4 regions of the Lederbergia graminis genome follow, and region 3 is predicted to be linked to each of the others. Evidence: riboswitches for the same ligand, from Rfam matches in the RefSeq annotation. Region 3 holds a riboswitch; each other region holds the start of a gene.
The links. Region 3 has a riboswitch for S-adenosylmethionine ahead of solA (N-methyl-L-tryptophan oxidase). Riboswitches for the same ligand answer to the same signal wherever they lie in the genome.

Region 1 (7,962 bases), on a different contig from region 3:
GGATGGCTACGATTTGGAATTAACGAAAGCAATTGTAGAGGCTGTGAACATTCCAGTTATCGCATCTGGCGGTTGTGGTAATGCAGAACATATTGTGGAAGTTTTTGAGAAAACAAATGTAGACGCTGCTCTCGCTGCATCTATTTTTCACGAAAATTCAGTAAGCATCCAAGAGGTAAAAGAGCTTTGCCGAAATAGAGGAGTGAATGTAAGTGAAGCCTGATTTTTCAAAAGGTCTCATTCCAGCCGTTGTTGTAGATGATAAAAATGGCGAGGTACTAATGCTCGCTTATATGGATGAGACAGCATATGAACGTACATTAGAAACAAAAGAAACATGGTTCTATTCACGCTCTCGGAAAGAGTACTGGAACAAAGGTGCAACCTCTGGTAACAAACAAATCGTAAAGTCCATTGCACTAGATTGTGATGGTGATTCTTTATTAGTTCGTGTCGAGCCGCTAGGGCCAGCCTGTCATACTGGGGAAACATCTTGCTTCTACAATACTATTTTGGAAACAGAAGATGCAGCCCAAGTGGAAGACACAATCATATATCATGACCTAATGAGTGAAATTGTCGATCGCAAACAAACACCTGTAGAAGGTTCATACACCACTTACTTATTTGAAAAAGGTACCGACAAAATTGCTAAGAAATTAATAGAAGAAGCCGGTGAAGTAATCATTGCCGCTAAAAACAAGGATACAGATGAACTTGTATATGAAACGAGTGATTTACTATACCACTGCCTCGTTCTGTTAGCAGACCAAGGGGTAGACTTAGCAGATGTTGAAGCCGAGTTGAGAAAAAGATCAAGCAAAAAAGGTAATGCAAAGAAAGAACGTCAAGAAATAGAGAATTGGTAAGGTCAAGCAAGTGGGCGAATATACAAATCGCTTACTTGCTTTTTTAATTTAAGAGGGAATATCTTTGCAGTTAGTGTGACTGTTATAAATGAGAAAACTGTTAAGTCGGGAATGCGAGAAGGATGTTGTGTACCCGCTGTGGAGGTTGTCACGCTGGGAGCGGCTGCGTATCCACTGGGTGGGAAAAGTTGTAGAGGCGGTCACGCTGGAAGCTTTATCATGCCCACTTGGCGAAAAAAGTGGCAGAGGTGGTCACGTTGGAAGCTGCATCGTGCCCGCTTAAGAGGAAAAAGTGTCGGAGGTGGTCACGATGAAGGCTGTATCGTGCCCGCTTAGGAGGAAAAGTGTCGGAGGCGGTCACGATGAAGGCTCTATCATGCCCACTTGGCGAGAAAAGCGTTAGAGGCGGTCACGATGAAGGCTCTATCGTGCCCGCTTAGGAGGAAAAGTGGTAGAGTTGGTAACGATGAAGGCTCCATCATGCCCACTTGAGATGAAAAAAGGCAGAGGCGGTTACGATGAAGGCTCCATCGTGCCCACTTCGGAGGAAAAGTGTAGGAGGTGGTCACGTTGGAAGCTTTATCATGCCCACTTGGCGAAAAAAGTGTCAGAGGTGGTCACGCTGGAGGTTGCATCGTTCCCACTTAGGAGGAAAAAAGGGATAGGTGGTCACATTGGAGACCGCCTCGTGCCCGCTTAGGAGGAAAAGTGTAGGAGGTGGTCTCGATGAAGGCTCCATCGTGCCCTCTAGCTAGGAAAAACTACAGAAGTGGTCACATTGAATGCCACAGCATTCCCTCTTAATGAAGAAAATGCTTAAGGAGGTAACGTTGAACGTTGTATCGTGCCCACTTAAGAGGGAAAAGTAGTGTAGTCGGTCATGATGATGCCCTCTTAACAGAAATATAAGAAGACTAGGTCACGCAAGAATCTCCATTGTGCCCTCTAACAAGTAAAAGCAATGGAAGAGGGCACGGAGGAAATCCCCCATACCCACTTCACAAAAAATTGGAAGCCGATGTAACATTGGTACTAGCTAAGTACCACCTATTCCTTCAGAATGTTATATATTTCGACATAAAATTCACAATTCACATAAAAATACTTGGACATAAAACAGAAATAGGCGTATAATCGCAAATATAATTCTTTTCGAAAAAACTAGAATTCGGCAATTAGGAGAGTGACATAAAGATGAGTGACATGTCTTTTCATACGAAAACTGTACATCAATCTAAGAAAGTATCAAAAAATTTTAATAGTAAAGTAACACCAATATATCAAACATCATCTTTTTCCTTTGATAATTTAGATGAGCTTGAAAGCTATTTTCACGGAGAAACACCTTACTTATATTCCCGTTACGGAAATCCAAATACAGATGAATTAGGGAGTGCCGTTGCTGCTTTGGAAGGAGCAGAAGCTGGTGTAGCAGCTTCATCAGGGATGTCAGCTATTTTATCAGCATTACTTTCAGTAGCAAAAAATGGGGACCATATTGTTGCATGTGATGACCTTTATGGTGGAACTTATCATCTATTAGATCAAGAAATTAGAAGTTTTGGTATCGATGTTACATTTGTCTCCTTTGCGAATGAAGAGGAGATACGTGCAGCAATTCGTCCAAATACAAAATTACTATATACAGAGAGCATTACGAACCCATTACTTAGAGCTGAAAATATACCGTTACTTGTTAAAATAGCGAAAGAACATAAGCTAATAACAATTGTGGATAACACTTTTGCAACACCGTTTTTACTACAGCCATGTGTTGATGGGGTTGATCTTGTTGTCCATAGTGCAACGAAGTACCTTGGTGGCCATAGTGATATTTCTGCAGGTATTGTAGTTGGCCGTGAAGATATCATTCAAGTTGCAAAACAAAAGGTGGTTAGCTTAGGGGCGAATTTAAGTCCATTTGAAGCATGGTTAACATGTAGAGGCATTAAAACTCTTGCGTTAAGAATGGAGAAGCAAACAAGGAATGCGCAATTTATTGCAGATTCACTAAGGGAAAATGAAAATATAGCAAAAGTATATTATCCAAATAATGTATCAGAAAAAGGTAATGGTGCAATTGTGTCGATAGAACTTGCACCTCATTGTGACATTCGCTCATTCTTTTCGTCTCTTGGATGGATAAAAGTAGTTCCTTCTTTAGGTGGTGTAGAGACTGCTGTTTCCTATCCATTAGGTACATCACATCGAAATTTACCTAAAGCAGCTCAAGAAAAGCTTGGAATTAATGAACGAGTTGTTCGCATTTCAGTCGGTATTGAAGATAGGCAAGATATCATTAATCAACTCCTAATTGCAATCAAAGCATAGGTATATTTAACCAAAAGTGTAAAAAAGTAGTTGACAGATAAAAAACTCTGTTCTATACTCCATTCATAAGTAAAACAACTAAATCGAATCTCTTATCGAGAGTGGCGGAGGGAATAGGCCCTGTGAAGCCCGGCAACCTGTTATTTTAAAACAAGGTGCTACATCCTACAGATTTAAAATCTGGAAGATAAGAGGAGGAACCGTCAACAACGCCCTCTTCTTAGGAAGGGGGCTTTTCTTTTTATATATCTTTTTTTAAATATTAAACCAAGTAAACTAATCATATTAATTATATTTAGGGGGATTTACAATGAGAATTAATATTTGGAAAACCATTTTATTATTGATAGGAATTATCGTGCTAGCAGGGTGTTCAGATAGTGCGAGTGGCAAGCCAAAGAAAATTATTTTAGATTATGCTTACTATTCGCCAACAAGCTTGATTTTAAAGGAGAAAGGTTTTGCAGAAGAAGTATTTGAGGAAGAAGGCATTGAAGTAGAGTTTGTTCTAAGTCAAGGGAGTAACAAAGCGTTAGAATTCCTCAATTCCAGAAGTGTTGATTTCAGTTCATCTGCTGGTGCTGCTGCTTTAATGGCAAAAGCAAAAGGATCGCCAATTGAATCCGTATATATTTATTCCAAACCAGAATGGACGGCTCTCGTTGCAAAAGATTCTTCCATTAAGTCTGTCAATGATTTAAAAGGGAAAAAGGTTGCTGCAACAATTGGTACAGACCCGTATATTTTCTTGCTTCGTGCTTTAGATGCACATGGCCTTTCTGCCAAAGATGTAGAAATTGTTAATCTTCAACATGGAGACGGAGCAGCTGCACTACTATCTGGTGAAGTAGATGCATGGGCAGGATTAGATCCTCATATGGCAAGAGTGGAAAAAGATTCTGGGGCTCATCTATTCTTCCGTAATGCAGACTTTAACACGTATGGAACTTTGAATGTAAGATCAAAATTTGCAGAAGATTACCCAGAGTATGTAAGTAAAGTTATCGAAGTTTATGAGAAAGCAAGGCAATGGGCAATTGATAATCCAGAGGAAACAGCAGAGATTTTAGCGAAGGAAGCACAAATAGATATTGAAGTAGCAAAGCTTCAATTAGAACGTAACGATTTTTCAGCATCAAAACCAGGTGATGTGCAAATTGAAACAATTAAAGCAGCTGGTGATGTATTGAAAACAGAAGGTGTAATTGATTCGGATACGGATGTAGATAAGGTTGTTAATGATTTAATTAACCCGGACTATTTTGAATAAATAAAGGATGGTGGACAACATGAGTGGCCGTACAGAAACAATTTCAGTTCCCGTAAAAAAATCAAAACGAGAAAAACGCTCGAAATTTTCCTATAAAGCAAATGAGAGATGGATTCTTGGAAGCCTTATCCCTATTATTCTATTAATTATTTGGGAGATTGCTGGAAGAGTAGGACTTATAGAAGCGCATTTACTACCAACTCCATCAAAAATATTTGAAGAAATTGTAGAAATGGGCAAAGAAGGAATATTGATTGATCATATTGGCATTACATTATATCGGGTGGTTCTTGGATTTTTCATTGGAACGATAGTAGCTGTTGTTCTTGGAGCAATCGTTGGTTATTTTTCTCTGTTTGAAAAATTGATGGATCCACTTATTCAAGCATTTCGTGCAATCCCATCTCTAGCATGGGTACCTTTATTCATTTTGTGGATGGGGATAGGGGAGCCATCCAAAGTGACATTAATTGCAGTAGGTGTATTTTTTCCAGTCTACTTAAACATCGTTTCTGGTATTCAAGGCGTTGATCGGAAGTTAATCGAAGTTGGAAAAATTTATAAGTTTAGTTCCGTGAAAACATTACGGAAAATCATCTTGCCAGCTGCTTTGCCATCTTTTCTCGTAGGATTACGCAGTGGGCTAGGACTTGGTTGGATGTTTGTTGTTGCCGCAGAAATAATGGGGGCTAGTAAAGGGTTAGGTTATTTACTCATCTTAGGCCAAAATACGTATTCTCCGGAAATTGTCATAGCGAGTATATTATTGTTTGCGCTAATTGGGAAAATCACGGATTCATTATTGAAATTATTAGAAACAAAATCATTGAGCTGGCAAGATAGTTTATCAAATCAACGTTAAAGGGGGATGCAACGGTGCTCGCAGTTCAAAATATAACTCGAACTTTTAATGAGGGGAAGGTAGGATTTAAGAATCTTACTTTTTCAATCCAAAAAGGAGAAATAATTGGAGTACTTGGGACTAGTGGTTGTGGAAAAAGTACATTACTTCGAGTGCTGTCAGGACTCGATCAACAGTTTGAGGGTCAGTATTCACTAGGAGATAAAAGTGTAGGGATGATGTTCCAAGAACCAAGGCTTATGCCATGGCTGTCAGTAATAAATAATATTACGTTTGGAGCAGAAACAGAAAAACAAAAATTGTTAGCAAATGAATTAATTGAACTTGTCGGTTTGAGCGGATTTGAACGTAACTTCCCTAAAGACTTATCTGGAGGGATGGCACAAAGAACAGCAATTGCGCGCTCCCTTATCACGGAACCGGATGTGCTTTTACTAGATGAACCATTTAGCGCATTAGATGCATTTACAAAAATGCAGCTGCAAGATTTACTATTATCGATTTGGGAAGAGCGAAAAACAACGATGGTACTCGTAACTCACGATATAGATGAAGCTTTATATTTATGTGATCGCATCATTATTTTACGGGGACAACCAGGAGAAATTTATGCGGAAATTAGAATAGATAAAGCAAAACCACGTTCCAGAGGAGATATCCAACTGGCAGAAAAGAAGGCTGAAATTCTACATCTTCTTGATTTAAATAAGGAAAGGGGTAATCTACATGGCTAGGCAACAAATTATTGAGCCGAGAAGTGGTCAATATAACTTTAAAACAGACTATTCCAATGGTGATACTATAACTTGGGAATCGATAGAAAGACATTTCAGTTGGCATGTTACGGGAAAAGTTAATATGGCTTATGAATGTGTAAATCGCCATGTAGTGGATGGTTTTGGTTCCAAAACAGCTCTCCATTATGTAGAGGGAGATGTGGAATGGAAATTAAGCTATAAAGATTTGAAAATAGAAACCGATAGATGGGCACAAGTATTAAAGAACCACGGAGTAAAGAAAGGTGACTTCTTATTCGTATTCTTACCGAAACATCCAGATTGCTATATTGCTATATTAGCTGCGATTAAACTTGGTGCTATTGTTGGTCCTTTATTTGAAGCTTTCATGGAAGAAGCAGTCCGTGATCGAATTTCAGATTGTGAAGGGAAATTTCTCATTACGAATAAGGAGTTTATGACAAGAGTTCCGAGAGAAGATCTACCGAGTTTAGAAAAGATTTTTCTAACAGATGACTCAATTAATGGAATTTCTATACAAGATGAACTAAGTTCTGTAGTAGTAAAACAGGATATTTTAGAATGGGTCGATCTGGAGGATGGATTAAATATTCATTATACGAGCGGCTCGACTGGAAAACCGAAAGGTATTATTCATGCCCATCGTGCGATGATTCACCAATATATTACTGGACGTTGGGTGTTAGATCTAAAAGAAGATGATGTATATTGGTGCACGGCTCACCCGGGTTGGGTAACTGGTTCTGTATATGGCATTTTTGCACCATTACTAAATCGGGCAACGCTTGTCCTTCACGGTGGAAGGTTCAATGCACATAGTTGGTATGAAACACTTGAAAAAACAGGAGTCACTGTATGGTATAGTGCACCAACTGCTTTCCGGATGTTAATGGCGGAAGGAAACGATATTCTAGAAAACTATGATCTTCATAACCTTCGTCATATTTTAAGTGTAGGTGAACCTTTAAATCCAGAAGTAATTTATTGGGGATTGGAACATCTTAACCTACGAATTCATGATACATGGTGGATGACGGAAACAGGTGCACAACTAATCGTAAATTTACCGACTACGACAATAAAACCAGGCTCCATGGGGAAACCATTACCGAATATCGAGGCAGTAGTGTTGGATGATGATGGAAAACAACTTCCAAGTGGGGAAGTCGGTCATTTAGCGATAAAAGCTCCTTGGCCTGGAATCATGAAAGAAGTTTGGAAAAATCCAGAAAAGTTTGCATCCTATTTCCCATTTGGTCCTGAATGGTATGTAGCTGGTGATTTAGCATTAATAGACGAGGATGGATATGTGTTTTTCCAAGGAAGAAGTGACGATATGATTAATTCCTCTGGGGAAAGAATCGGTCCATTTGAAGTTGAAAGCAAACTGATGGAACACCCGGCAGTAGCAGAAGTGGCGGTAATTGGAAAGCCAGATCCTTTACGTGGGGAAATAGTAAAAGCATTCCTTGTGCTAAATAAAGGTTATCAAGAAGATGTTAACTTAATAGAGGAAATTCGCTTGTTTGTTCGAAATCGACTAGCCGCACATGCAGCACCACGTGAAATTGAAATTTTATCAGAATTACCAAAAACAAAAATAAGTGGAAAGATTTTGCGTAGAGAGTTAAAAGCTCGTGAAAAGGAATTGGTAGGTAGAAAGTAATCAAACTATTAAACTGTTATAAAGTTGTTCTCTTATGCTATAGTAGGTAAAAAGGCATCCATCATGGGAGGCGCAGCTATGTTTAAAACGAAAAAGGCTAAAGAACAACGAATTGAACAGTTACAAAAGGAAATAGAACAACTCAAATCTTCTTATCAGCATAAAGATATGGCGGATAAAGAATGGCTATTGAAGGTACAAGAGGA
Region 2 (7,962 bases), on a different contig from region 3:
CCAGGAATGGGTGCGAACATCATTAAAGGCGATGATGCAGAAAAAGTTGCTGCATGGTTAGCAGAGAAAAAATAATAGTCATGAGAATAAAAAACCAAACTATTTGAAAAGTTTTCAATATAGTTTGGTTTTTTATTTATAAGAACATTTCTATTTAGCTTTTTCCACTGATCTATTAGCCCCGAAATGCTCTGTCCATCAACATTTTTTTAGTATATCAGCTAGAGTTGAGAAGAAATAAATAGTTGATAAACTATGTTGTTGTAACCTCTTTTTTTAAAGGTTACATAAATTTGCTAATACAACAAAAATTTACATGGAATTGAAATGAAACTGTAATATAAAAATCCCTTAACATATCCCCTGCAAATGTTATAATAAATAAGGATTATCTTTCGGCAACAAGCGACGTAAAACAGCAGTTTTTTTCGACTTTACGGAAGAAAAAACAGTTTGCATCATTCTATTTTGCTACTCATATGTCAAATCATGGGTAGCATTTACTAGTATGGTGCCAATTCTTAGGGACCGGGTGATTACATGATTGAAATGCAAGATGTATATAAAAAGTACCCAAATGGAATAACGGCCGCTAACGGATTGAACATTCATATTAAACAAGGTGAATTTATTTATGTCGTAGGGCCTAGTGGTGCAGGTAAATCTACCTTCATCAAAATGATGTACCGAGAAGAGAAGGCATCATCTGGTACTGTTTTGGTAAATGGTGTGAATTTATCTAAGCTGAAAAATAGAGAGGTGCCTTTCTTTCGCCGAAATATCGGAGTTGTCTTTCAAGACTTTAAGTTATTGCCAACATTAACAGTATTTGAAAATGTTGCGTTTGCACTTGAGGTTATAGAACAAAGACCAAAAGATATAAAAAGAAGAGTTATGGATGTTCTTGCTTTAGTGGGATTAAAGCATAAAGTAAGAATGCTACCTAGCGAATTATCCGGTGGTGAACAGCAACGGGTATCCATTGCACGTTCCATCGTAAATAAACCAAAGTTAATTATTGCAGATGAACCAACAGGTAATTTAGATCCTGATACATCATGGGAGATTATGCATTTGCTAGAGGAAATTAACTTAAAGGGTACAACAATTGTCATGGCAACACATAATAAAGAAATCGTTAATACGATTAAGCACCGTGTTGTCGCAATCGAAAGTGGTAGAATAGTACGTGATGAGCAGCGGGGTGATTACGGCTATGAAGGCTAGGACATTCCGGCGCCATCTAAAAGTAAGTTTCAAAAGTCTTAAAAGAAATACTTGGATGACTTTTGCTTCTGTAAGTGCAGTAACAGTCACACTTCTATTAGTAGGAGTATTTCTAGTCATTATGATGAACATGAACAAATTTGCTTCTGATTTGGAAAATGATGTGGAAATAAGAACACATGTAGAATTAACTGCAACAGAAGAAGAGGAAGCGGAGTTAAGAAAGCAAATAGAGAAAATTGATTTAATAGATTCGATTGAGTATTCCTCTAAAGATAAAGAATTAGATCACTTAATAGACACGATGGGAGATTCCTGGTCCTTGTTTGAAGGCCAAGAAAATCCATTAAGAAATGTATTTATAGTCAAAGCAAAATCACCAACAGATACAGCTGTGATAGCAAAACAAATTCGTAAATTAGATAATGTTTATGCTGCAGAATACGGTGAAGCAAAAGTAGAAAGATTATTTAATGTATTAAAGACAAGCAGGAATGTCGGTATATTTTTAATTGCTGGCCTTGTTTTTACCGCAATGTTCCTCATTTCAAATACAATCAAAATAACTATCTTCGCAAGACGACGTGAAATTGAAATTATGAAACTGGTCGGAGCTACAAATTGGTTTATACGTTGGCCATTCTTATTAGAAGGAATATGGCTCGGGATCCTTGGCTCTCTTATCCCAATTGCTGCAGTTGCAACAGGATATTATTATGCCTACGATTTCTTAGTTACTCGTATACCTCAACAATTAGTACAACCATTAGAATTTAGTCCATTCGTATATCAAATCAGTCTACTTCTCGTATTAGTTGGAGTAATAATTGGTGGATGGGGTAGTTTTATGTCGGTCCGCCGTTTCTTGAAAGTATAAGAACTACCTTTGTAAAAAATACTCTTATTTTTATAATACTGGAGGACGGAGGGTTGCATATCCCTCTTTCCTTCAATAGTTCACGAAGTCCAAAGATTAATAGCTTTACATATTAATAGAGTAGATTAGACAAAAGGGTGAAAGGGGAAAAAGTGAGTTGAAAAGAAGTTCATTATTCTCATTGACAGTAGCGGTTATACTAGGGGTTTCATTTGTTTTTTCTCCTAATGGATTTGTGTACGCAGAAACATTAACGGATTTGGAAAAAAACAAATCAAATATTAAGAACGAAAGATCAGACTTAGAAGAATCTATTAAAGATAAAGATCATGAAATAAACGAAATAACAGGCCAACAAACTGCTGTAGAAGTAGAAATTCAACAACTAGAGGCAGAGATGGCTACTACAGATAAAAAAATATCGGACAAGCAAAAAGAAATTGAAGATACGAAGGCAGAAATAGAAAGACTTAAAAGTGAAATAACTGCACTAGAGGAACGTTTAGAACGACGCAATAAACTTCTTCAAGAAAGAGCAAGAAATATCCAGCAAAATGGTGGATCAGTTAATTATCTTGACGTCCTACTAGGTGCGGAAAGCTTTGGTGATTTTATTGATCGCTTATCTGCTGTGACTGTCTTAGTAGAAGCAGATAAAAAAATCATTGAAGAGCAAAAAGCGGATAAAGAAAAACTAGAAGCAAATAAAGAACAAGTAGAAAAAGATCTTGCTAGCTTAAATGATATGTTAAAAGAATTAGAGACACTTAAAGCAGATTTAGAGAAACAGAATAAGAAAAAGCAAGAACTTCTCAAACAACTTGAAGCACAAAAACAACATATTGAACATGAAAAAATGTCAATGGAAGAAGAAGCAGAATTATTAAAGCAACAAGAAGCTGCCATTCAGAAGTTGATTCAACTAGAGAAAGAAAGAATTGCAGAAGAAAAACGGAAAGCAGAAGAAGCTGCTAGAAAAGCAAAAGAAGAAGCAGAAAGAAAAGCAAAAGAAGAAGCGGAAAGAAAAGCACAGGAAGAAGCTGCTGGTAAGACTCCTGAAACAAGTAATGGTAATGAAGAATCAAACGAAGAAGTCGTCACTACACCACCTGTATCATCCGGATTGTTTATGAGACCAGCGCAAGGATATGTCTCTTCTGAATTTGATCATCGTTGGGGTGCATTCCATTATGGAATCGATATTGCTAAAGGTGGTACAGTTCCTATTGTAGCTGCAGCAGGAGGAATTGTTACTCGAGCAGGTTGGTCAAATAGCTATGGTAATGTAGTATATATCTCCCATTATTTAGATGGAAAAACATTTATGACCGTATATGCTCATATGCGTGAAACACCGAAAGTGGTTGTCGGTCAAATGGTAAGCAAAGGTCATCATATTGGATATATGGGCAATACAGGTCAGTCATATGGACAGCATTTGCATTTTGAACTTCATGAAGGCGAATGGAACGGCGCGAAGTCTAATGCAGTAAATCCAAGAAAATATATTAACTTTTAATTAAACGTACAGTCGCATCTAATTTGATGCGGCTGTTTTATTTTACATAAATTCATCAAGTACACCATACGTTATAGAGTATGATAGAATAGATGCAGAGAAAAAATAGAAACTGGATGAGAGGGACTGTATATGACATTTGGGACAATTACAGCTATTTTAGTCAGTATTGTATTAATTTTAAATATTATATTAGCTGGGTTTGTTCTTTTCTTAGAAAGACGTGATGCTAGCGCAACATGGGCTTGGTTATTAGTTCTATTCTTTATTCCTGTTGTAGGATTTATTTTATATTTAATATTCGGTCAAAATTTGAGTCGAAAAAAGATTTTTGAGTGGAAAGATACGAATAAAATCGGAATTATGGATATTACAAAATATCAAATTGAATTATTGGAAAAAGGGGAATTTCCTTTCAAAGATAATAAAACGGCTCAGTATAAAGATTTAATTTATATGCTGTTATTCCATGACCGAGCAGTTTTTACCCAAGATAACCATGTCGAAATATTTACTGATGGAAATGATAAATTTCAAACATTAATAGAAGATATTAAGTCTGCGAAAGATCATGTTCATGTAGAGTATTATATTATCCGTAATGATGAACTTGGTAAGAAATTGTTAGAGGTACTCATTGAGAAAGCAAAAGAAGGTGTCGAGGTACGCGTCCTTTTTGATGCAATGGGATCAAGAAGGTTAGGACGCAATTTTTTTAAGCCATTGATTGAAGTAGGTGGCCATGCGAGTGCATTTTTTCCTGCCATCCTTCCTCATCTTAACTTACAAGTAAATTATCGTAATCACCGCAAAATTGTTGTCATTGATGGAGCAATTGGCTATGTAGGTGGCTTTAATATTGGGGATGAATATTTAGGCTTAAATAAAAAATTTGGCTATTGGCGCGATACGCACTTAAAAATTTGTGGTAATGCAGTCTATGCCCTGCAAACTCGTTTTATCCTCGATTGGAATCAAGCTTCTACCCATAAAATTAGCTATGCAGAAAGACTGTTTCCAAAGCTTGAAGTGTTAGGTGAAACAGACATCCAAATTGTTTCTAGTGGTCCAGATTCAGAATGGCAACAAATAAAATATGGCATGTTAAAAATTATTTCCTCAGCTAAGAAATATATTTATATACAAACACCTTATTTTATTCCAGATGCAAGTGTACTAGATGCATTAAAAATTGCGGCATTATCAGGAATTGATGTAAGGTTAATGATTCCGAACAAACCAGACCATCCTTTCGTCTATTGGGCAACGTATTCCCATGTAGGTGAATTGTTAAAAACAGGTGGCAAGGTCTATATTTATGAAAACGGCTTTATTCATGCGAAAACAATGATTGCAGATGGGAAAATCGCTACAGTAGGTACTGCGAATATTGATTTAAGAAGTTTTCGACTGAACTTTGAAGTAAATGCATTCCTATATGACCAGGCATTAGTAGAAGAGCTTGTAAACATATTTGGAAATGATATGGAAAAGTCACGAGAATTAACAATGGAAGAATATAAAAATCGTTCACTAGGAATTAGATTCAAAGAGTCTATTTCTCGTTTATTATCTCCAATCTTATAATATGAGGTTATGTTGAAGCAGAGGTGGTTGTAAGGATGAAGAAAACCTTTGGAGTTCTTTTGCTAGGAGTACTTTGTGGCATATTAATCTTTCATGTCATACAAGATACAAAAGAAAAGAAAGCGGATAACCAAGCTGCGGAAGAATTTTTAATTGATGCTGCATATGAAACAAGTATAGGATCATTTGCAGAAGGTGTGTCTGAAGGAGATATTCCTCCAGATTTTGAATTAAAGACACTCGAAGGTGAAACAGTTAGATTATCAGATTTAAATGGCAAGAAAGTAATCTTAAATTTTTGGGCAACATGGTGTCCACCTTGTAAAGCCGAAATGCCTCATATGCAAAACTTTTACGAGAAAAAGGCAGATAAGTATGAAGTAGAAATTGTTGCTGTAAATTTAACTAGTAATGAGCGTGGAAGCAATATAGAGAAAAAAGTGAGCGATTTTATAGATGAATATAAATTATCATTTCCAATTCCACTTGATCAATCAGGAGACGTATGGGACAAGTATAAAGGAATTGCTATTCCTACTACTTATTTAATACAGTCTAATGGTCTTGTTCATAAACGGATAATTGGCCCAATGGACGAGGAAATGATAGAACGGTTAGTGAAGGAAATGAAGTAAGAAATGCTATATTATTTCTTTTTTTAGAAATTATGCAAAAATAAAGTTGACAATGTAAATGTTTGTAGATATACTAGTTTTCAAGAGTTACATAAATCAATATATTAGGATTATTCTTATCAAGAGCGGCGGAGGGATAGGCCCTGCGATGCCCGGCAACCTTCAGGAGTTTATCTGAAAAGGTGCTAATTCCTACAGGTCGAAGCGGTCTGGAAGATAAGATGGGGATCTGTTAAATCAAGCCCTCTTCTTATCAAAGAAGAGGGCTTTCTGTTTTTGTAATAATTAATCCAAGTTTTCTACTCAACTTAATCAAATTTAGGAGGCGTTACAATGTCAGAACAAAACTTCAGACCAGAAACATTATTACTTCATGGTGCACAACAACCGGATGAAACAGGTGCAAGAGCAGTTCCAGTATATCGCACTACATCCTATGTATTTAAAAATACAGACCATGCACAAGCATTATTTGGATTACAAGAAACAGGTAATATATATACTCGTATCATGAATCCAACAGTAGATGTTTTTGAACAACGTGTTGCTTTACTAGAAGGTGGAACAGCAGCTGTTGCTCTATCCTCAGGTATGGCAGCTATCGCATTTTCTATTTTGAACATAGCTGGTGCAGGTGATGAAATTGTTGCTGCAACAGACCTTTATGGTGGAACATATAATTTATTTGCAGTAAGCTTACCGAAGTATGGCATCAAAGTTCATTTTGTAGATCCAAAAGATCCGGAAAACTTCCGCAAAGCAATTACTCCAAAAACAAAAGCTATCTTTGGTGAAGTAATTGGTAACCCAAGTTTACATGTATTAGATATCGAAGCTGTTGCTGATATTGCGCATGAGAATGGTATTCCATTGATTGTCGATAGTACGTTTGCAACACCATACTTATTAAATCCAATTGAATGGGGCGCAGATATCGTAGTCCATTCTGCAACTAAATGGATTGGTGGACATGGAACTGCTATCGGTGGAGTAGTTGTTGATGCAGGTAAATTTGATTGGACGAACGGAAAATTCCCTGGTTTCACTGAACCAGACAACACATACCATGGTATTCGCTTTGGAGTGGATATTCCAAATGCAGCATTTGCTACAAAATTACGTGTTCAATTGCTACGTGACTTTGGACCATGCTTAAGTCCGGACAATGCATTTATTTTCTTACAAGGTTTAGAAACATTACACCTACGTATTGCAAAGCACGTAGAAAATGCAAAAGCAGTAGCAGAACACTTACAGAAAAATGATGCAGTAGAATGGGTTTCATACCCTGGTCTAGAAGATCACCCTTCATACGAGTTAGCTAAAAAGTACTTCCCTAAAGGTGCTGGTGCGATTGTTAACTTCGGTATTAAAGGTGGACGTGAAGCTGGTAGAACAACAATTGATAACGTGAAATTGTTCTCTCACGTTGCAAACGTTGGAGATGCAAAATCATTAATCATCCACCCTGCTTCTACTACGCATCAACAATTAAATGCAGAGGAATTAAAACTTGTTGGTGTAACAGAAGAATTAATTCGTCTAGCAGTTGGTCTAGAAGCAATTGAAGATATTACTGAAGACCTTGATCAAGCAATTGCAAAAGCAGTAGAAGCAACTTCTGTAAAATAATAGAATGCTAGAGAACTAGAGCATATTTTATGTTCTAGTTCTTTTTTGATTTTTAATAAGGGGGATTCTTTCCATCATAGAAAAAACCTTCCCCAGCGTAGAAAAGGAAGCAACGAGCTTCGAAAAGGGTCCGTCCAGCGTTCAAAAGACATGACTGAGCGAACAAAAGGAGAGTCCCAGTGTCCAAAAGAACACCCATCATCGAAAAAAACTTCCCCAGCGTTGAAAAGGAAGCGTCGAGCATCAAAAAGGGGCCGCTCAGCATTCAAAAGACATGTCTGAGCACACAAAAGGAGAGTCCCAGCATTCAAAAGAACATCTATCATCGAATAACCCTTCCCCAGAGTTGAAAAGGAAGCGTTGAGCGTTGAAAAGGGTCCGTCCATCGTTCAAAAGACATGTCTGAGCAGACAAAAGGAGGGTCCCAGCATCGAAAAGTAAACCCATCTATAAATGCTAACTTAATAATGTACATAAATGATTGG
Region 3 (7,962 bases):
AAGAGCCCTGACGAGATAAAGGAAACACGACGAGGCGGCCCACAGGATGTGGCGAATTTAGTCGACGAACCCCTTCGATGTTGACTTATCGTAGGAAGGGATCTGAAATCAGCTAGTCGCTATGCGCTGGAGCTAGACAAAGAAAAGCGAAAGGCGGTTGGAGATAATGGAAGGCTAAGATCACACCTTCCTGTTGTAACGCCTTTCTGACCCGTATCGTGCGGGCTCGCAATAAGCATATGTTCTTCAACCAAAGATGGTTGCCCTTTAACTTCATTATTCTTCTACTATGTAAAAAGGCCAGCGAATTATCGCTAGCCCGCTTTAATCATATTATCATTTTTACATTGTTATTTATTTTAATTTCAATTTCATGTATGAATTTTTCGTCCAAGATTCGATGTCATTTGCTGAGAAGCGACATATTCTTTTTCTCGTTTTTTCTCAATTTGCATACGTATTTCGTGTTCTTGTTTATAGCGCTCATAACCTACTCCGTGCGCTCCATACATAGCTTTCTCCATGCCATTCGTGTACTGAATTTCCAGGGTATTAATAAGAAACCAATCCTTTCATTATTTGGACCAGTTAGGCCCATTTATTGGATATCCTTTTTTACACGTACCCTATTATAAACGATAAAAACTAAATTATAAATACGATTTTTATAGATTTTCAACAAAAATTTTTCCCCTATCGCATGCTATATATGCGATAGGGGAGCCGTTTGTGAGGAAGCTATTAAATTAAGAATTAGTCATATCGAACTACAATTTTCAGATAAGTCTAAAAACATACATTTAATTTCTTCTTATCTTTTTCGCGATAATATTTCCTATTGATTGTACTAGTTGAACCATTACGATTAATGTTACAACAGTGATAATCATAATATCATCTTTATATTGGTTGTATCCATACGTAATTGCTAAGTCACCAATACCACCAGCACCGACTGCTCCTGCCATTGCTGTTGCACCAATTAAACCAATCGTCGCAATGGTTAGGGCAAGTACAATAGAGCCAAGCGCCTCCGGAAGTAAGAAACGCCAGATCATTTGCCATGGAGTTGCCCCCATTGATTGCGCTAATTCAATCGTTCCTTGATCCACTTCCAATAAAGAATTCTCAATTAGTCTGCCAATATAAAATGCGGTATACAATACAAGAGGCACAATTGCTGCTGTTGTCCCAATTGTTGTTCCCACAATCATACGAGTGAATGGAGTTATTGCAACAATCAAGATAATAAATGGAATCGATCGGAAAATATTAATAACAATATCTAAAATCGTAAAAACAACTTTATTTTGTAAAATTCCACCTTCTCTTGTTATTACGAGAATAACACCGATCGGTAATCCAATGATTACTGATATTATTAATCCTACACTTACCATATATAATGTTTCATTAAGTGAATTGAAAAACTCAGGCCAAAACCATGGTTCAAAACTCATTTGGAGTTACCTCCTTTACGATTGCTTCTTGAGACTTCATAAATTCAACAGCCTGTTCTATTTCGTTACTGTCGCCTTGAATATTAATGAGTAAATTTCCAAATGGTTGTCCTTGTAGCTCAGTGACCATCCCATGGAATACATTCAAATCAACAGAAAACTTTTTAGCTGTATCTGATAAAAGTGGAATGTTTGTCGCATTCCCTTTAAAAATAACACGATATGTTTTACCGTTGCTTGCTTTCATCCAATCTTTTATTCCTTTTGGTGTTTCATCATTTAAAACAGTTCGGACAAAGCTTCTAGCAATTTCAGTTTTCGGTTCCGTAAATACTTCCATAACAGAACCTTGTTCTACAATTTTTCCTCCTTCAATAACTGCCACTTTATCACAAATATCTTTAATGACATTCATCTCGTGAGTAATCATCAAAATAGTTACTTGGAACTCATCTCTTACTTTTCTCAATAAGTCTAAAACAGATTGTGTAGTAGTTGGATCTAGTGCAGAAGTAGCTTCGTCACATAAGAGAATATCTGGATCTGTCGCTAACGCTCTAGCGATTCCCACTCTTTGTTTCTGACCACCTGATAATTGTTCTGGATAATGATTCATACGATCTTCCAAGCCTACAAAAGAAAGTAGCTCTGTTACTTTTTCCTTTATATACGCTTTTGGCTTACCTTCTAACACTAAAGGCATCGCCACATTTTGTGCAATCGTTTTGGAATGCAATAAGTTATACTGCTGAAAAATCATGCCGATTTTCTTTCTTTGCTCACATAACTTTTTCGGAGATAGTGTTAATAAATCCACTCCATTGATTAGCACTCTTCCTGATGTTGGTCGTTCTAGTAAATTTACGCAGCGAATTAACGTACTTTTTCCGGCCCCACTAAAACCAACAACACCAAAAATTTCTCCTTTTTCAACGGAGAGGGTAATCCCTTTTAATGCTTCAACTTTTTTCTCTTTCTTTTTCCCATATACTTTATACACATCATCTAATAGAAGCATTTGATTTTCTCCTTACTATAAAAATTTAACTTATAATGAACAGATTGATAGCTCTAGCTATTGGATACCAGCTAGAGCTATATTGTACATTAATTTTGTTTATAATCCTCTAAGAATGAAACTGGTTCTTTAACTGGAACAGCCGCTCCATTAAAATGTTCTTCAATAAAACTACTTACTTCCTCACTATGATAAATCTCTACAATTTTAGCAAAGTCTTCATCGTCTTTGCGATCAGTCTTCGCTGCGATAATGTTGATATATGCTTTATTACTTGAATCTTCTCTGAAAATAGATTCTTTTGTTGGGTTTAATCCAGCATTGATTGCCATATCAGAGTTAATAACAGATGCAGCTGCATCATCAAGTCCTCGAGCAGTTTGACCAGCAGCTACTGGTGTAATTTCAAAGTTCTTTGGATTTTCTACAATATTTTCTACTCCACCAGTTCCGTCGAAATCATCTTTTAATTTAATCAGCTCTGCTTTTTCTAGTAATAATAGTGCTCTTCCTAAGTTGGTTGGGTCATTCGGAATAATGATTTGGTCACCGTCTTTTAAATCATTAATATTATCTACTTTTTTCGAGTAAATACCCATCGGCCAAATATTTGTTGTACCAATTGCGGATAAATCAAGATCACGTTCTTTAATAAAGTTATCAAAATAAACTACTGTCTGGAATGCGTTGATATCTATTTCCCCTTCATCTAATGCGATGTTTGGTTTTACATAGTCATCAATTTTGATTACTTCTAATTCAATTCCTTCTTCTTTAGCAAGATCTTTTACTAAGTTCCATGTCGGTGCTTCTGATGTAGTTGTTCCAACTTTAATAACGCCATCATCTGATTTTCCACAAGCTGCAAGTAATAATGTAAATGCAATTAATAATACTGCTAATAATTTTTTGTTCATTTGTATGTCCCTCTTCTTCTATTAGATTTTTTAATTATTAAAACGATCTGGGTTAAACAAACTGATTTCTAAAGTTGGTTGCTGGCCAGTTGCTAACTGAGCACCAATTTTTCCAATAATAGGAGCAAATTTAAATCCATGTCCTGCCATTGGTCCTAATAATGTAACATTGGGTACACGAGATGATTTTCCAATTACAAAATGTTCATCTGGTGTATTTGTATAGAAACATGTTTTTGCTTTTACAGGAGTAGGAATAAGTCCTGGTAAATATTTTTTCACTTTTTCTGTCAGATTATTTAGATCTGATTCATGGATTTCCCTATCGACATCATTAGGATGATTCGCTTCTTCTCCACCATGATGGAAAGCTACTTTTACCGTCTTACCATCGATTGTTGGAAAACCATAGAAACCTCTTCCTTTACTTACTCTCGAAAAGATAGGGAATTTAACTGCTGTGAATTGCTTAGGATCTTCCGCTTCATACCACACCAAAACTTGCCTTTCTAATGTAACAGGTAAATTGATTTGTGGTAAAAGTTCTTTTGTCCAGCCGCCAGAAGCAACTACTACTTGATTCACACGGTATTGCTTGTCCGCTGTTCTAATCGTAACTCCATCTTCATCTGGCTCAATAGCAGTAATCGGGCTCTCAGTGAATACCGTTCCACCAAGCTCTTCTCCTCTATTAACTGCTGTTTCAATTGCGAGCTCAGGTTTTACATAACCAGCTAATTCTTCATATATCGCAACTTGATAGTCTTGAAAATTTATTTGTGGGTAAACCTTTCTAGCTTCTTCCCCAGTATATTTTTTATGTGGGAGATGATATGTTTTAACACTTTCTTGAACAGTCGTAATGAACTCTCCGTCTGCAGGACCGAACATTGTCCCACCATTTTCAATATAGAGTTCTACTCCTGTTTCTTTTTCAAGTTGTCTCCAAAGTTCTCTTGCTTCTTGAAGTAGTGGTACATACTCTACTCCTTCGCCATAAGCCGTACGGAAAATCCTTGTTTCCCCATGTCCAGCTCCTTTGTCATGACCTGGTCTATAACGGTCAAATCCTACTATATTAACTCCCATACTAGCAAGCTGCCAAAATGCGAAACTACCCATGGATCCTAATCCTACAACAGCTACATCCCAATCTACTACTTTGTCATTTTGTGTACTCAATTGATCCCCTCATTTCATGAATGTACTTTCGCTTATAAGAGTGTGAGCGGAAATTAATTATACTAGAAAAACAAAAATGCCATTCTGCAAGATGAACAGAAAGGCACTAAATATTAAAATCCCTCTCTCATCTTCCAAAGCAAAAAGCTTTGTGTGATTTGGCACCATTTCACTATTGTGACGGTTGCCGGGCTTCATAGGGCACATCCCTCCACCTCTCTTGATAAGATAAACAAGATATTAAGTTTTGTAAGTATGAAGATTATACTATCACATGCTTATTTCCCAGTCAATATGTCGAATTTATTTTTTTACAAAAACTTTAACAATATTGTGAAATAATAGAGTGCAAGTAAGGAACCGATTGAAATGCATAAATCTTTTCTTTCATCTCTCCGTCTACCATTACTATTAAGCAAGGAACACTCTCAATTTTAAAAAGTTCGGCTGCTTCTGGAATATAATTTAAATCTGATTGCAGAAATGGAATTTGGGGTAACATCAATTCCACAACTGATAACATTTTACCTGCAACTTGGCACGTTCCGCATAATGGGGTGTAGAAATATAATATTGCGGTTTGTTTATTTTCAATGATTGTATGAATCTCTTCTATTGAAACAGCGTCCATATATAGACCTTCCTTTTTTTACCCATTATAAGGAAAAAATACACCATTGCAAGTTCATGGTGTATTTCTTCACTTTTTATTGGCTAGTCATTTTTTTATATTCTTCAGCATTCATGAGTTTTTCTTTTTCACTTGGGTTTGTAGGTTCAATTACGACTAACCATGCCTTGTCAAATGGAGAACTATTCACTAGTTCTGGACTATCATCTAAATCATCATTAACTTCTACAACTTTCCCACTTAAAGGAGCATACAGTTCGGAAACTGTTTTTACGGACTCTACACTTCCAAATGGTTCGTCTGCCTTAATTTCATCTCCCACTTCTGGAAGTTCAACAAACACGATATCCCCCAGCTCATCTTGGGCAAAATCAGTGATTCCAATTCTTACTTTATCTCCTTCTTCTTTTACCCATTCATGTTCGTCGGAATAAAGTAATCCTGTCGGTGTATCCATCAAAATCCCTCCATATGTATATGTATCTTTAGAATACTACTTACCCCAAGTCTGTTCAAATTCTACCTCTTTGAATCCTACGGTAACTTTTTCTCCATCCGTGACAATTGGACGCTTAATTAACATTCCATCACTAGCAAGGATGTCTAGCAACTCTTCTTCTGTAGCGTTTTTCACTTTATCTTTTAATCCAAGCTCTCGATATTTTACCCCACTAGTATTGAAGAATTTTTTTAACTCCATACCACTATTTTGGTAAATTTCTTTTATTTCTGCGCTAGTAGGCGTATTTTCTACTATATGAATCTCCTTGTATTCTAGTCCATGATTTTCTAACCATTTCTTAGCTTTTCTGCAAGTTCCACATGGAGGATAACTATAAATGGTAAGAGACAATTTTAACACCTTCCTTTTTATTTTATTGTACATGGATTTTGACTAGGATGAAAATTATTCGACCTCACTTGTCCTCTTGATGGAAATTTCGTACTATTAAGGTAAATCAGAAAGGAAGTGGAAAATGTTTTATAAAAATCGTACAGAGTCAACAGAAATTAAGATGTTTCGTTCGTTAGACGGGCGTATGCAATTATCACCTAAAGAGAAAAGCTATTTTATAAACCAAGTAAAAGGCTATGATGGTGAAGTACTATTCGATCAACAATGGCTCACCCAACTCCCCAATTGCACCATCCTCAATGACTTGCTCCTCGAAATAAACAACAATACATTTCAAATTGATTCCATGATTGTTTCCGATACAACCAATTATTTTTTTGAAGTGAAAAATTTTGAAGGCGATTTTATTATTAACGATAAAAAATGGTTTACTGTCAGTGGAACCGAGATTCAAAATCCTCTCATACAACTAACAAGAAGTGAAACATTATTAAGAAAATTACTTCTTGAATTAGGAATTACAACCCCATTAGTAGGATACGTTATTCTAGTCAATCCTGAATTCCACTTGTATAATGCCCCTCATATCCCTTCCCTCATTTTTCCAAACCAGCAATCACGCTTTCTCGCTAATCTAAGCAAACAACTAACATCTCCTAGCAAAAAGGTAGAAAAAATTGCTAATCAATTGAAAGCAATGCATATAACGGACACTCGTTTTACAAAAGTACCTTCATACCAATTTGAGCAGTTGAAAAAAGGAATTCTTTGTGGTGGATGTGGGCGGTTAATTAGAAAATCGCAGTCTGGGAAAATTGTATGCACATGCGGGGCAATAGAAAATTCCACACCCGCCATTTTGCGCAGCATAGATGAATATAGATTACTATTCCCGGAAAGAAAAATTACTACTAATGATATTTTTGAGTGGACTGGGGGAGTCGTGTCGAGGAAGGTTATTTGGCGAATTTTAAAACAGAATTTCGCGATCACAGGGCATGGGAAATCCGCACATTATATTATAAAAGAATGAAAATTAACATCCAACATTTATAGTCTTCTAAGATGGGAATCATATGACCGCTTTGATTCCCATGCACCATTGTTTTCTCCTCAAATGGGAATCATACGACCGCTTTGATTCCCATCACCACTGATTTCTTCGCAAATGGGAATCATACGACCGCTTTGATTCCCTTAAACCACTACTTTCTTCGCAAATGGGAATCATACGACCGCTTTGATTCCCATCACCATTGTTTTCTTCGCAAATGGAATCATACGATCGCTTTGATTCCCATGCACCATTGTTTTCTACTCAAATGGGAATCATACGACCGCTTCGATTCCCATGCACCATTGTTTTCTACTCAAATGGGAATCATACAACCACTTTGATTCCCTTACACCATTACTTTCTTCGCAAATGGGAATCATACAACCACTTTGATTCCCATGCACCATTGTTTTCTACTCAAATAGGAATCATACGATCGCTTTGATTCCCATGCACCATTACTTTCTTCGCAAATGGGAATCATACGACCGCTTTGATTCCCATGCACCATTGTTTTCTACTCAAATGGGAATCATACAACCACTTTGATTCCCTTACACCATTACTTTCTTCGCAAATGGGAATCATACGACCGCTTTGATTCCCATCACCACTGATTTCTTCGCAAATGGGAATCATACGACCGCTTTGATTCCCTTAAACCACTACTTTCTTCGCTAACGGGAATCATACGACCACTTTCATTCCCATACACTGTTGTTTTTTTTCTTAATTTGATCTTCTGAAATAAAAACCAACCGCTCCCCATCCACTGGAGAGCGGTTCCCTTTATATTAAACTACGAACTTACCAGCATCTATCAATCGATCGGCTGCTTCTC
Region 4 (7,962 bases), on a different contig from region 3:
GAAACGGGGTGATTAATACATGGAGACTAAAAATACATTAATAGAAGCATTAGGAATAGAACTAATCGAGATAGGTCAAGGGAAAGTCATTGCTACCATGCCTGTAGATAATCGGACAAGACAGCCTGTCGGTTATTTACATGGAGGAGCTTCTGTAGCATTAGCAGAAACGGTTGCGAGTATCGGAGCTGCAGCATTAATCGATTTGGATAAAGAAATTTGCTTTGGTCTAGAGATAAATGCAAACCATATTCGCTCAAAACAAGAAGGTCTTGTGACAGCAGTAGCTGAAGTTCTACATCAAGGAAAATCAACGATGGTGTGGGATGTGAAAATCCGAGATGAAGAGGAACGGTTAATATGTGTTTCAAGGTGCACAGTAGCGATAGTTCCTAAAAAGAAATAATTTAAATTATATAAAGGCTATTGGAACAAAGAGTTTAAGGGGAAATAGAAAAAGTCGAACTTTTACTTGGATTATACAAGTTAGTTCGACTTTTGTATTTCTATATGTGAGCTCGAAAATCGCTCCTAGTCTTATAATACGTTAAAGTACCTAGCATCTGGATGTGCAAATACAATTGCAGACACAGATGCTTCAGGTTCCATCATAAATTCTTCTGTTAGTTGGACACCTATATCCTCTGGTTTTAGTAATTGGAATAGCTTTGCTTGGTCTTCTAGATTTGGACATGCAGGATATCCGAAGGAGAAGCGTTGTCCTTGATATTTAGCTGCAAATCGGTCACGCATTGTGAAATCTGTGGAATCTGGAAAACCCCATTGATCTCGTATTTCTTGATGTAATCTTTCTGCAAATGCCTCAGCGAGTTCAAGTGCAGTTGCTTGTAATGCATGACTCTCTAGGAATTTCCCTGCTGTTTTTAATTTTTCAGCTGCTTCACGAACTCCATGTCCTGCTGTTACCTGCATAAAGGCAACATAGTCCATTTCCCCACTATCAACTGATTTTAAGTAATCAGCCAAACAAAGAAACGGTGTTTTAGCTTGTCTAGGGAAGGTAAATCTCTCTATTTCTGTTTTTGAATCCGTAGGATCATAGATGATGACATCGTCGCCATCTGACTGAGCCGGGAAAAATTGATACATACCTGCTGGTTTTAAAGTATCTTCCGCTAAAAATCCAGTAACTAAATCATGAAGATCTAATGCACGCTCTTCGCCGTTTTCTAACATTTTTTCCACATTACCACGGAGTCCAAGGTGATGACCTATTAACGTACGCATATTAATATATGGATACAAATGTGATAAGGAATAGTTTCGTATTACATGTCGACGTAGATCAGATGGAATAAAAACTGGGACATTATCACGAACCGTTTTTACAGCTTTAACAGAAACATCCACATCCTTTATAGATGCTCGGTAAGCTTCTGATTCGATTCTCTTTAGTCGTTGTTCTTCCAACTCTTGTAGTAATAGAGCTTTTTCTTCATCATTTTGAAGCCTGTTTGCTATATCTAGCCCTTGCATTGCATCCTTCGCATAAATTACTGGTCCATCATATTCAGGAGCAATCTTTGTTTCTGTAAAACGGCGGGTAAGAGCAGCACCTCCGACTAAAATAGGTATATCGACACCTGCAGCTTTAAAGTCTTGTGCGGTTAATACCATTTGTTGGGCTGATTTCACAAGTAAACCTGAAAGACCAACCATATCTGGTTTTTCTTTTCGAATAACCTCAATTAATGTTGCAGGAGTTACCTTAATTCCAATATCAAGCACCTTATATCCATTATTACTTAAGATTATATCTACTAGGTTTTTTCCAATATCATGAACATCGCCTTTTACAGTGGCAAGTACAATCTTGCCTTTCCCTGAGTCATCCTCACTTTTTTCCATGAATTGTTCCAGAAAGGAGACAGATGCCTTCATAACTCCTGCACTTTGAAGAACTTCCGCAACAATTAATTGGTTATCGTTAAATAGTCTACCTACCTCAGCCATTCCATCCATCAATGGCCCATTTATAACATCTAATGGCGTGTCGTACATTTTTAATGCAGCTTCTAGATCTGGAATAAGTCCTTCTTTCGTCCCTTCGATAATATAATAAGCAAGTCGCTCTGGAACTGTTTTTGGTATATCATCTTCTGATTTTTCCTTTTTCTTATCACGGTAAAAATCTGTAAAGTCTGCAAGAGTTTGATCATTTGTATGGAATAAAAGATCATTTGCTAACTTTATTTCATTTTCAGGAATAGATGCATAGCGTTCTAATTTTTCCGTATTAACAATTGCATAATCAAGTCCTGCTTGCGTACAGTGATATAAATAGACTGCATTTAGTACTTCACGTCCAACTGGAGGGAGGCCAAAGGAAACATTACTTACTCCTAATGTTGTTAATGTACGTGGAAGTTTCTCTTTAATCAGCCTAATTCCTTCAATTGTTTCGATTGCGGATCCAATATATTGTTCATCACCTGTTCCAACTGGGAATACGAGGGGGTCAAAGATGATATCCTCCGGTTGTAGTCCCCATTTATGGACAAGTAGGTCGTAGGAGCGTTTGGCTATTTCTAGTTTCCGTTCACGTGTGACAGCCATTCCGGTTTCATCAATCGTTCCAACTACAACAGATGCACCATACTTTTTCACAAGGGGAAGGATGACATCAAAACGGTCCTCACCATCCTCTAAGTTAATAGAATTAATGATGGCTTTTCCTTGTGAAAATTTTAAAGCTGCCTCAATTACTTTTTCATCAGTAGAATCAATAACAAGAGGTACTTTTACCTTCTTAACGACTTCCTTCATAAAATTAACCATGTCTTCTAGCTCATCGCGATCTGGGTTGGCAAGGCAAATATCAATAACATGTGCTCCGCCTTTTACTTGTGCACGAGCAATTTCTGCAGCTTCTTCAAATTTACCTTCAATGATTAGTCGTTTGAATTTACGTGACCCAATAACATTTGTACGTTCACCAATTAATAATGGTCGCATCGATTCATCATAAAAGAGTGGTTCTATTCCAGAAACAGCATGCCCATGTGCCAATTCCGGTTTTTTTCTAGGTGCTTTATCATCAACAGCATCACGAATTGCACGTATATGGGCCGGTGTTGTACCACAGCAACCACCAACAATATTGAGCCAGCCTTTATCAGCAAAACCTGCTAATTTTTTTGATAAAGATTCAGGTGACTCATGATAATGTCCTTCCTCATCGGGAAGACCAGCGTTTGGATAACAGCTAACATAACTTGTCGCTAAATCAGATAGAGAACGCAAATGATCTGTCATAAATTCTGGTCCAGTAGCACAGTTTAGTCCGACAGATAGAGGTTTAATATGTTCAATGGAGATATAGAACGCCTCAATACTTTGGCCAGCAAGAGTTGTTCCCATTGGCTCGATTGTTCCGGAAATCATCACTGGGATTTCGAAACCAACTTCGTCAAAAGCCCGCTTTATCCCAAGTGTGCCAGCTTTCACATTAAGCATATCCTGGCTTGTCTCTAACAAGAGTAAGTCACAGCCACCCTCAATTAATGCTTTTGCTTGTACATAAAAGTCATCAGAAAGTTCTTCAAATGTTATTCCACCAGTCACAGACAACGTTTTTGTCGTTGGCCCCATAGCACCAGCTACAAAACGTGGCCAATCTGATGTGGAAAATTCCTTTGTACATTTTTTAGCCATTTCTGCTGCCCGGAAGTTAATCTCATATGCCTTATCTCCGAGATTGTATTCATTTAATACAATAGGAGTTCCACCGAAAGTATTAGTGGAGATAATATCGGCACCTGCTTCTAAATACTCCCGATGTATGTTGTAAACTACTTCGGGTTTTACTAGATTCAAGTATTCATTGCAACCTTCATATTCTTCTCCACCAAAATCATCCGCTGTTAAATTAGCATTTTGTAGCATCGTACCCATTGCACCATCGAAAATAAGTATTCGATTCTGAAGTTGTTGTTCAATTGATTGATTTGGCATAGGTATCTTCTCTCTCTTTCTTGTTATCGATTTGATGGATGTGCTGAACTAACTGTAAAGACATGTCATATCTTAGGAGTGGAGTTATAATATAAATACCATTAAATAAATCAGCAGCAGTATCAATTAGTTCTTTTGCAATTTGAACACCCTCTGCTGTCGCTTGTTCACGATTTTCTCCACATGCCCGCATACGCTCTAATACTTCATCTGATAGTTTTATTCCAGGTACCTCATTGTGTAAAAACTCGGCATTTCGTATGTTTGTAAGAGGCATAATACCAATGAAAATCGGTTCTGATAAATGTTTTGTTGCTTCATAGATATCAATAATTTTTTCCTTCGTATAAACAGGCTGTGTAATGAAATAATCAGCACCTTTGGCTATTTTCTTCTCTAGGCGTTGGACGGCACGGTGTAATTGGTGAACATTTGGATTAAAAGCAGCTGCGACAGAGAAATTAGCTTTCTTCCGCAATGGCTTTCCGGAAAATGAAATACCTTCATTCAGCTTTTTAATTAGTTGAAGTAAATCCATACTAGAAACATCATATACACTCGTAGCACCAGGGAAATCTCCTATTTTCGTTGGGTCACCAGTAACAGCGAGAATATCATGAATTCCAAGTGCATCCAGTCCCATTAAATGTGATTGTAGTCCAATTAAATTTCTATCTCTACACGTAATATGAGCAAGAGGACGAATGTTGTTTTCCATTTTTAAAATGGATCCCATTGCCATATTACTAATTCTCGGAGATGCCAAGGAGTTATCTGCCATTGTGATAGCATCAATTCCAGCTTCATTTAGCACTTTTGCTCCATCAATAAACTTAGTGGTGTCAAGGTGTCGAGGTGTATCTAGCTCCACAATTATAGTCCTTTTCTTTTTCGCCTTTTCATGGAGTGGTTCGTTTTTAGTTGGCTCAGCTTCTCGAATAACGATTGGTTTTTGTGGAGTGACAGTTTTCTTGTTTATTGGAGGAATTTCTCCAATTCGTTTTTTTACAGCGGCAATATGCTTTGGTGTAGTCCCACAACAACCACCGATTAAACGAACACCTTCATCACGTAGAAGGAGAGCGGCACGTCCAAAATAATCAGCTTCTGATTCAAAGACGACACGACCATCTTCTACATCAAGGAGACTTGCATTTGGAAATGCAGATAAAAATGCGTTTTTAGGTAATGTTACAGATTCAAATGCTTGGATGGTATGATATGGACCAAGTCGACAATTAACACCGACAACATCAGCACCTATCGATACAAGTTGGTGTAATGCTTCGTTTAGTGCTAGTCCATTTTGTAATACACCAGGATCATGCATAGAAACTTGAGCAATAATGGGGGTGTCTGTTAATTTTCGTAAATGAGTTACTACTGTGGATAGTTCTTCAAAATCATAATATGTTTCTAGTAAGAGTCCATCAGGATTACCTGCTAGGAGGTATTGTACTTGTTCATTTACAGATGTAATGATTTCTTCTAATGTTGCATCACTTTTGCGAATTCCACGTATGCCACCAATTGTTCCAAGGACATATTGTCCACCAGGTGCAGCTGCTTGTTTAGCAATGTTGATAGCGGCTTCGTTAATTGCTTTTACTTGGTTTTCTAAACCATGACGAGCTAGTTTAATAGCATTGGCACTATAACTATTTGTTTGAATAATATCAGCACCGGCTGAAATATACTCTTGATGAATTTTCTCTATTATTTCTGGTTTTGCAAGATTTAATTCTTCATAACAATAATCAATACCGTATGAGTATAGTAATGTTCCCATGGCTCCATCTGCGGTTAGTACATTAGATTTTAATTTTTCTAGTAAATTCATACATATTTTCTTCCTTTCGTTAAAAAAAAGCCTTCAAAAGAAGGCTTTACGAGTTTATGACATTCGTTCCTTCTCATCTTTCGAACCTAAAAAGTTCGCTGGATTTAGCACCTTGCCAGTAGGCTGGTTGCTGAAGCTTCATTGGGCCAGTCCCTCTGCTTCTCTTGATAAGAAAAGTAATTCAATTGTTAAATTATTAGAATAATCATAACGTTAGTAATATGATGATGTCAAGATGAATTTTTGTATTAAATTTACAAATGCAAGGTGATACATAAACAATTTTATTTGGATTTTATCTCTTTTGTCTTAACGTCTAAGTCGTCTTGTACACTACGCTTATGTAGTTTTACTCCTGAAAAGTAAGCAGCGCGTGCTATTAAATGACCTGATACAGGAGCAGTCAAAAAGATAAATACTATTCCCAATAAAATTCGTGGGTTTATTTCTCCGTCTGCAGAGTAAAAGTAAAGCAATGTTGCTCCTAATGTTACTAATACGCCTAGCGTTGTAGATTTGGATGCTGCATGGTTACGAGTGTATACATCAGGTAAACGCAAAACACCTACACTTGAAACAATGCTTAAAAATGTACCAATTAAAACTAGAACACATATTGTAATTTCAATCCCTGCGCTCATATTCAATAATATCCCCTTTCTGTAAGAACTTCGAAAATGAAACAGTTCCGATGAAAGAAAGGATACCAAATAAAATAATCACATCGAGAAACGCCTTTGTACTTAATAACATAGAAGCTAGTGCTGTAATTGCAGCCAAATTAATTCCCATTGCATCAAGTGCAACTACTCTATCAGGTGTAGTAGGTCCTTTTACGATACGTATTAATAAAAATAGGGATGATAGCGCAAATCCAAAAAGTGCGATTGTTAATACAGTTTCAAGCACTAGCGACTCACCTCCATAATGGTCTTCTCAAAAGTATTTCTAATACTTTTCACCGTATCTTCCACATCTTTAATATCCATTGCATGGATATAGAGTGTTTTTTTATCATTTGAAACGTTTATTACAAGTGTCCCTGGAGTTAAAGTTATTAAGTTTGCAAGCAGGGTGATTTCCCATTCTGCTGTAAGCTTTGTATCAAGAGCAAATATTCCAGGCTGAATGGTAAGTTTAGGACTTAATATATTTCTTAAAACTGCTAGGTTCGAATATATTAACTCACGTATAAAGATCAACAAGAGTTTTATTATAGCTAGTATCCGATAAAAATAAAATCGCGATGAAAAGAAGCGGCGCATAATAAATATAATCAATAATCCTAGAAGGTAGCCTACTGTAAATGTCGTTACAGAAATTGAATTTTGGAAAAACATCCAAATGGATGCTAGTAAAAAATTTAATAAAATTTGAAAAGCCACTTTTTGCATTCCTCCTTACTGTGGTTAATACAACACTGCGTCAATGTATTGTGAAGGATTAATTAGAACTTCTACAGCTTGCATGACATAAAAATTAACTGTTTCAGAAAACACACCGTACGAAACGGCAGAAATCATCAATATCACCACAGGAATGAGCAATTTCCCAACATGTATATCCTTGTTTGGTTTGCTTTTTGTTGTATCACCCCAGAAACTGTTGATAAATACTCTCATAAGAGAATAAAGAACAAACAGGCTAGATAACAAGATGATAAGTGCTCCAACTATATCGCCACTACCAAAGCCACCACTAGCAATTAATATTTTTCCAACAAATCCACTCAACGGTGGAATCCCCGCTAGGGAAAGTACAGCAAGGAAGAATACCCAACCTAGGAATGGATAATGTTTTATTAATCCACTATATTTTTCATACTTACTAGAACCAGTAATAGCAATGATGATACCTGCAAGTAAGAACAATGCTGCTTTAATAAGCATGTCATGTATTAAGTAGAAAACAGCACCACTTAAGCCATCACTATTCATTAATCCTATACCATACATAATTACACCAATGGCAATAATGATGTTATATATGATGATTTTCTTAATATCTTTGTATGCAATTGCTCCAATACAGCCTAATATCACTGTTGCTAGTGAAAAGACAATTAGAATCTCATGCGTAAATCCTTGATCGTGGTAGAAAATCAATGTGTAGGTTCTAAGTATTGAATAAACACCAACCTTAGTAAG

Region 1: another riboswitch for S-adenosylmethionine. It lies ahead of ACFPM4_RS19745 (aliphatic sulfonate ABC transporter substrate-binding protein); the one in region 3 lies ahead of solA (N-methyl-L-tryptophan oxidase).
Region 2: another riboswitch for S-adenosylmethionine. It lies ahead of ACFPM4_RS20425 (O-acetylhomoserine aminocarboxypropyltransferase/cysteine synthase family protein); the one in region 3 lies ahead of solA (N-methyl-L-tryptophan oxidase).
Region 4: another riboswitch for S-adenosylmethionine. It lies ahead of ACFPM4_RS06070 (bifunctional homocysteine S-methyltransferase/methylenetetrahydrofolate reductase); the one in region 3 lies ahead of solA (N-methyl-L-tryptophan oxidase).

The regions. Positions count from the first base shown of each region.
Region 1 covers NZ_JBHSMC010000044.1:23,614-31,575, reverse strand. The annotation lists gene hisF (imidazole glycerol phosphate synthase subunit HisF) at 1-223, shown strand, start outside; gene hisIE (bifunctional phosphoribosyl-AMP cyclohydrolase/phosphoribosyl-ATP diphosphatase HisIE) at 213-869, shown strand; gene ACFPM4_RS19750 (trans-sulfuration enzyme family protein) at 2,073-3,200, shown strand; SAM riboswitch class I at 3,290-3,394, shown strand; gene ACFPM4_RS19745 (aliphatic sulfonate ABC transporter substrate-binding protein) at 3,511-4,470, shown strand; gene ACFPM4_RS19740 (ABC transporter permease) at 4,490-5,332, shown strand; gene ACFPM4_RS19735 (ABC transporter ATP-binding protein) at 5,347-6,066, shown strand; gene acsA (acetate--CoA ligase) at 6,059-7,756, shown strand; gene ACFPM4_RS19725 (methyl-accepting chemotaxis protein) at 7,835-7,962, shown strand, end outside.
Region 2 covers NZ_JBHSMC010000046.1:60,772-68,733, forward strand. The annotation lists gene ACFPM4_RS20395 (c-type cytochrome) at 1-75, shown strand, start outside; gene ftsE (cell division ATP-binding protein FtsE) at 541-1,227, shown strand; gene ftsX (permease-like cell division protein FtsX) at 1,217-2,104, shown strand; gene ACFPM4_RS20410 (murein hydrolase activator EnvC family protein) at 2,262-3,623, shown strand; gene cls (cardiolipin synthase) at 3,756-5,210, shown strand; gene ACFPM4_RS20420 (redoxin domain-containing protein) at 5,246-5,845, shown strand; SAM riboswitch class I at 5,959-6,068, shown strand; gene ACFPM4_RS20425 (O-acetylhomoserine aminocarboxypropyltransferase/cysteine synthase family protein) at 6,179-7,477, shown strand.
Region 3 covers NZ_JBHSMC010000043.1:19,490-27,451, reverse strand. The annotation lists gene ACFPM4_RS19545 (hypothetical protein) at 372-524, opposite strand; gene ACFPM4_RS19540 (methionine ABC transporter permease) at 801-1,460, opposite strand; gene ACFPM4_RS19535 (methionine ABC transporter ATP-binding protein) at 1,450-2,478, opposite strand; gene ACFPM4_RS19530 (MetQ/NlpA family ABC transporter substrate-binding protein) at 2,568-3,395, opposite strand; gene solA (N-methyl-L-tryptophan oxidase) at 3,426-4,577, opposite strand; SAM riboswitch class I at 4,702-4,807, opposite strand; gene ACFPM4_RS19520 (thioredoxin family protein) at 4,900-5,208, opposite strand; gene gcvH (glycine cleavage system protein GcvH) at 5,285-5,665, opposite strand; gene ACFPM4_RS19510 (arsenate reductase family protein) at 5,702-6,061, opposite strand; gene ACFPM4_RS19505 (nuclease-related domain-containing protein) at 6,186-7,097, shown strand; gene ACFPM4_RS19500 (acyl-CoA dehydrogenase family protein) at 7,916-7,962, opposite strand, start outside.
Region 4 covers NZ_JBHSMC010000004.1:43,391-51,352, reverse strand. The annotation lists gene ACFPM4_RS06080 (hotdog fold thioesterase) at 20-406, shown strand; gene metH (methionine synthase) at 538-3,975, opposite strand; gene ACFPM4_RS06070 (bifunctional homocysteine S-methyltransferase/methylenetetrahydrofolate reductase) at 3,956-5,815, opposite strand; SAM riboswitch class I at 5,886-5,989, opposite strand; gene mnhG (monovalent cation/H(+) antiporter subunit G) at 6,100-6,456, opposite strand; gene ACFPM4_RS06060 (Na(+)/H(+) antiporter subunit F1) at 6,440-6,703, opposite strand; gene ACFPM4_RS06055 (Na+/H+ antiporter subunit E) at 6,724-7,200, opposite strand; gene ACFPM4_RS06050 (Na+/H+ antiporter subunit D) at 7,225-7,962, opposite strand, start outside.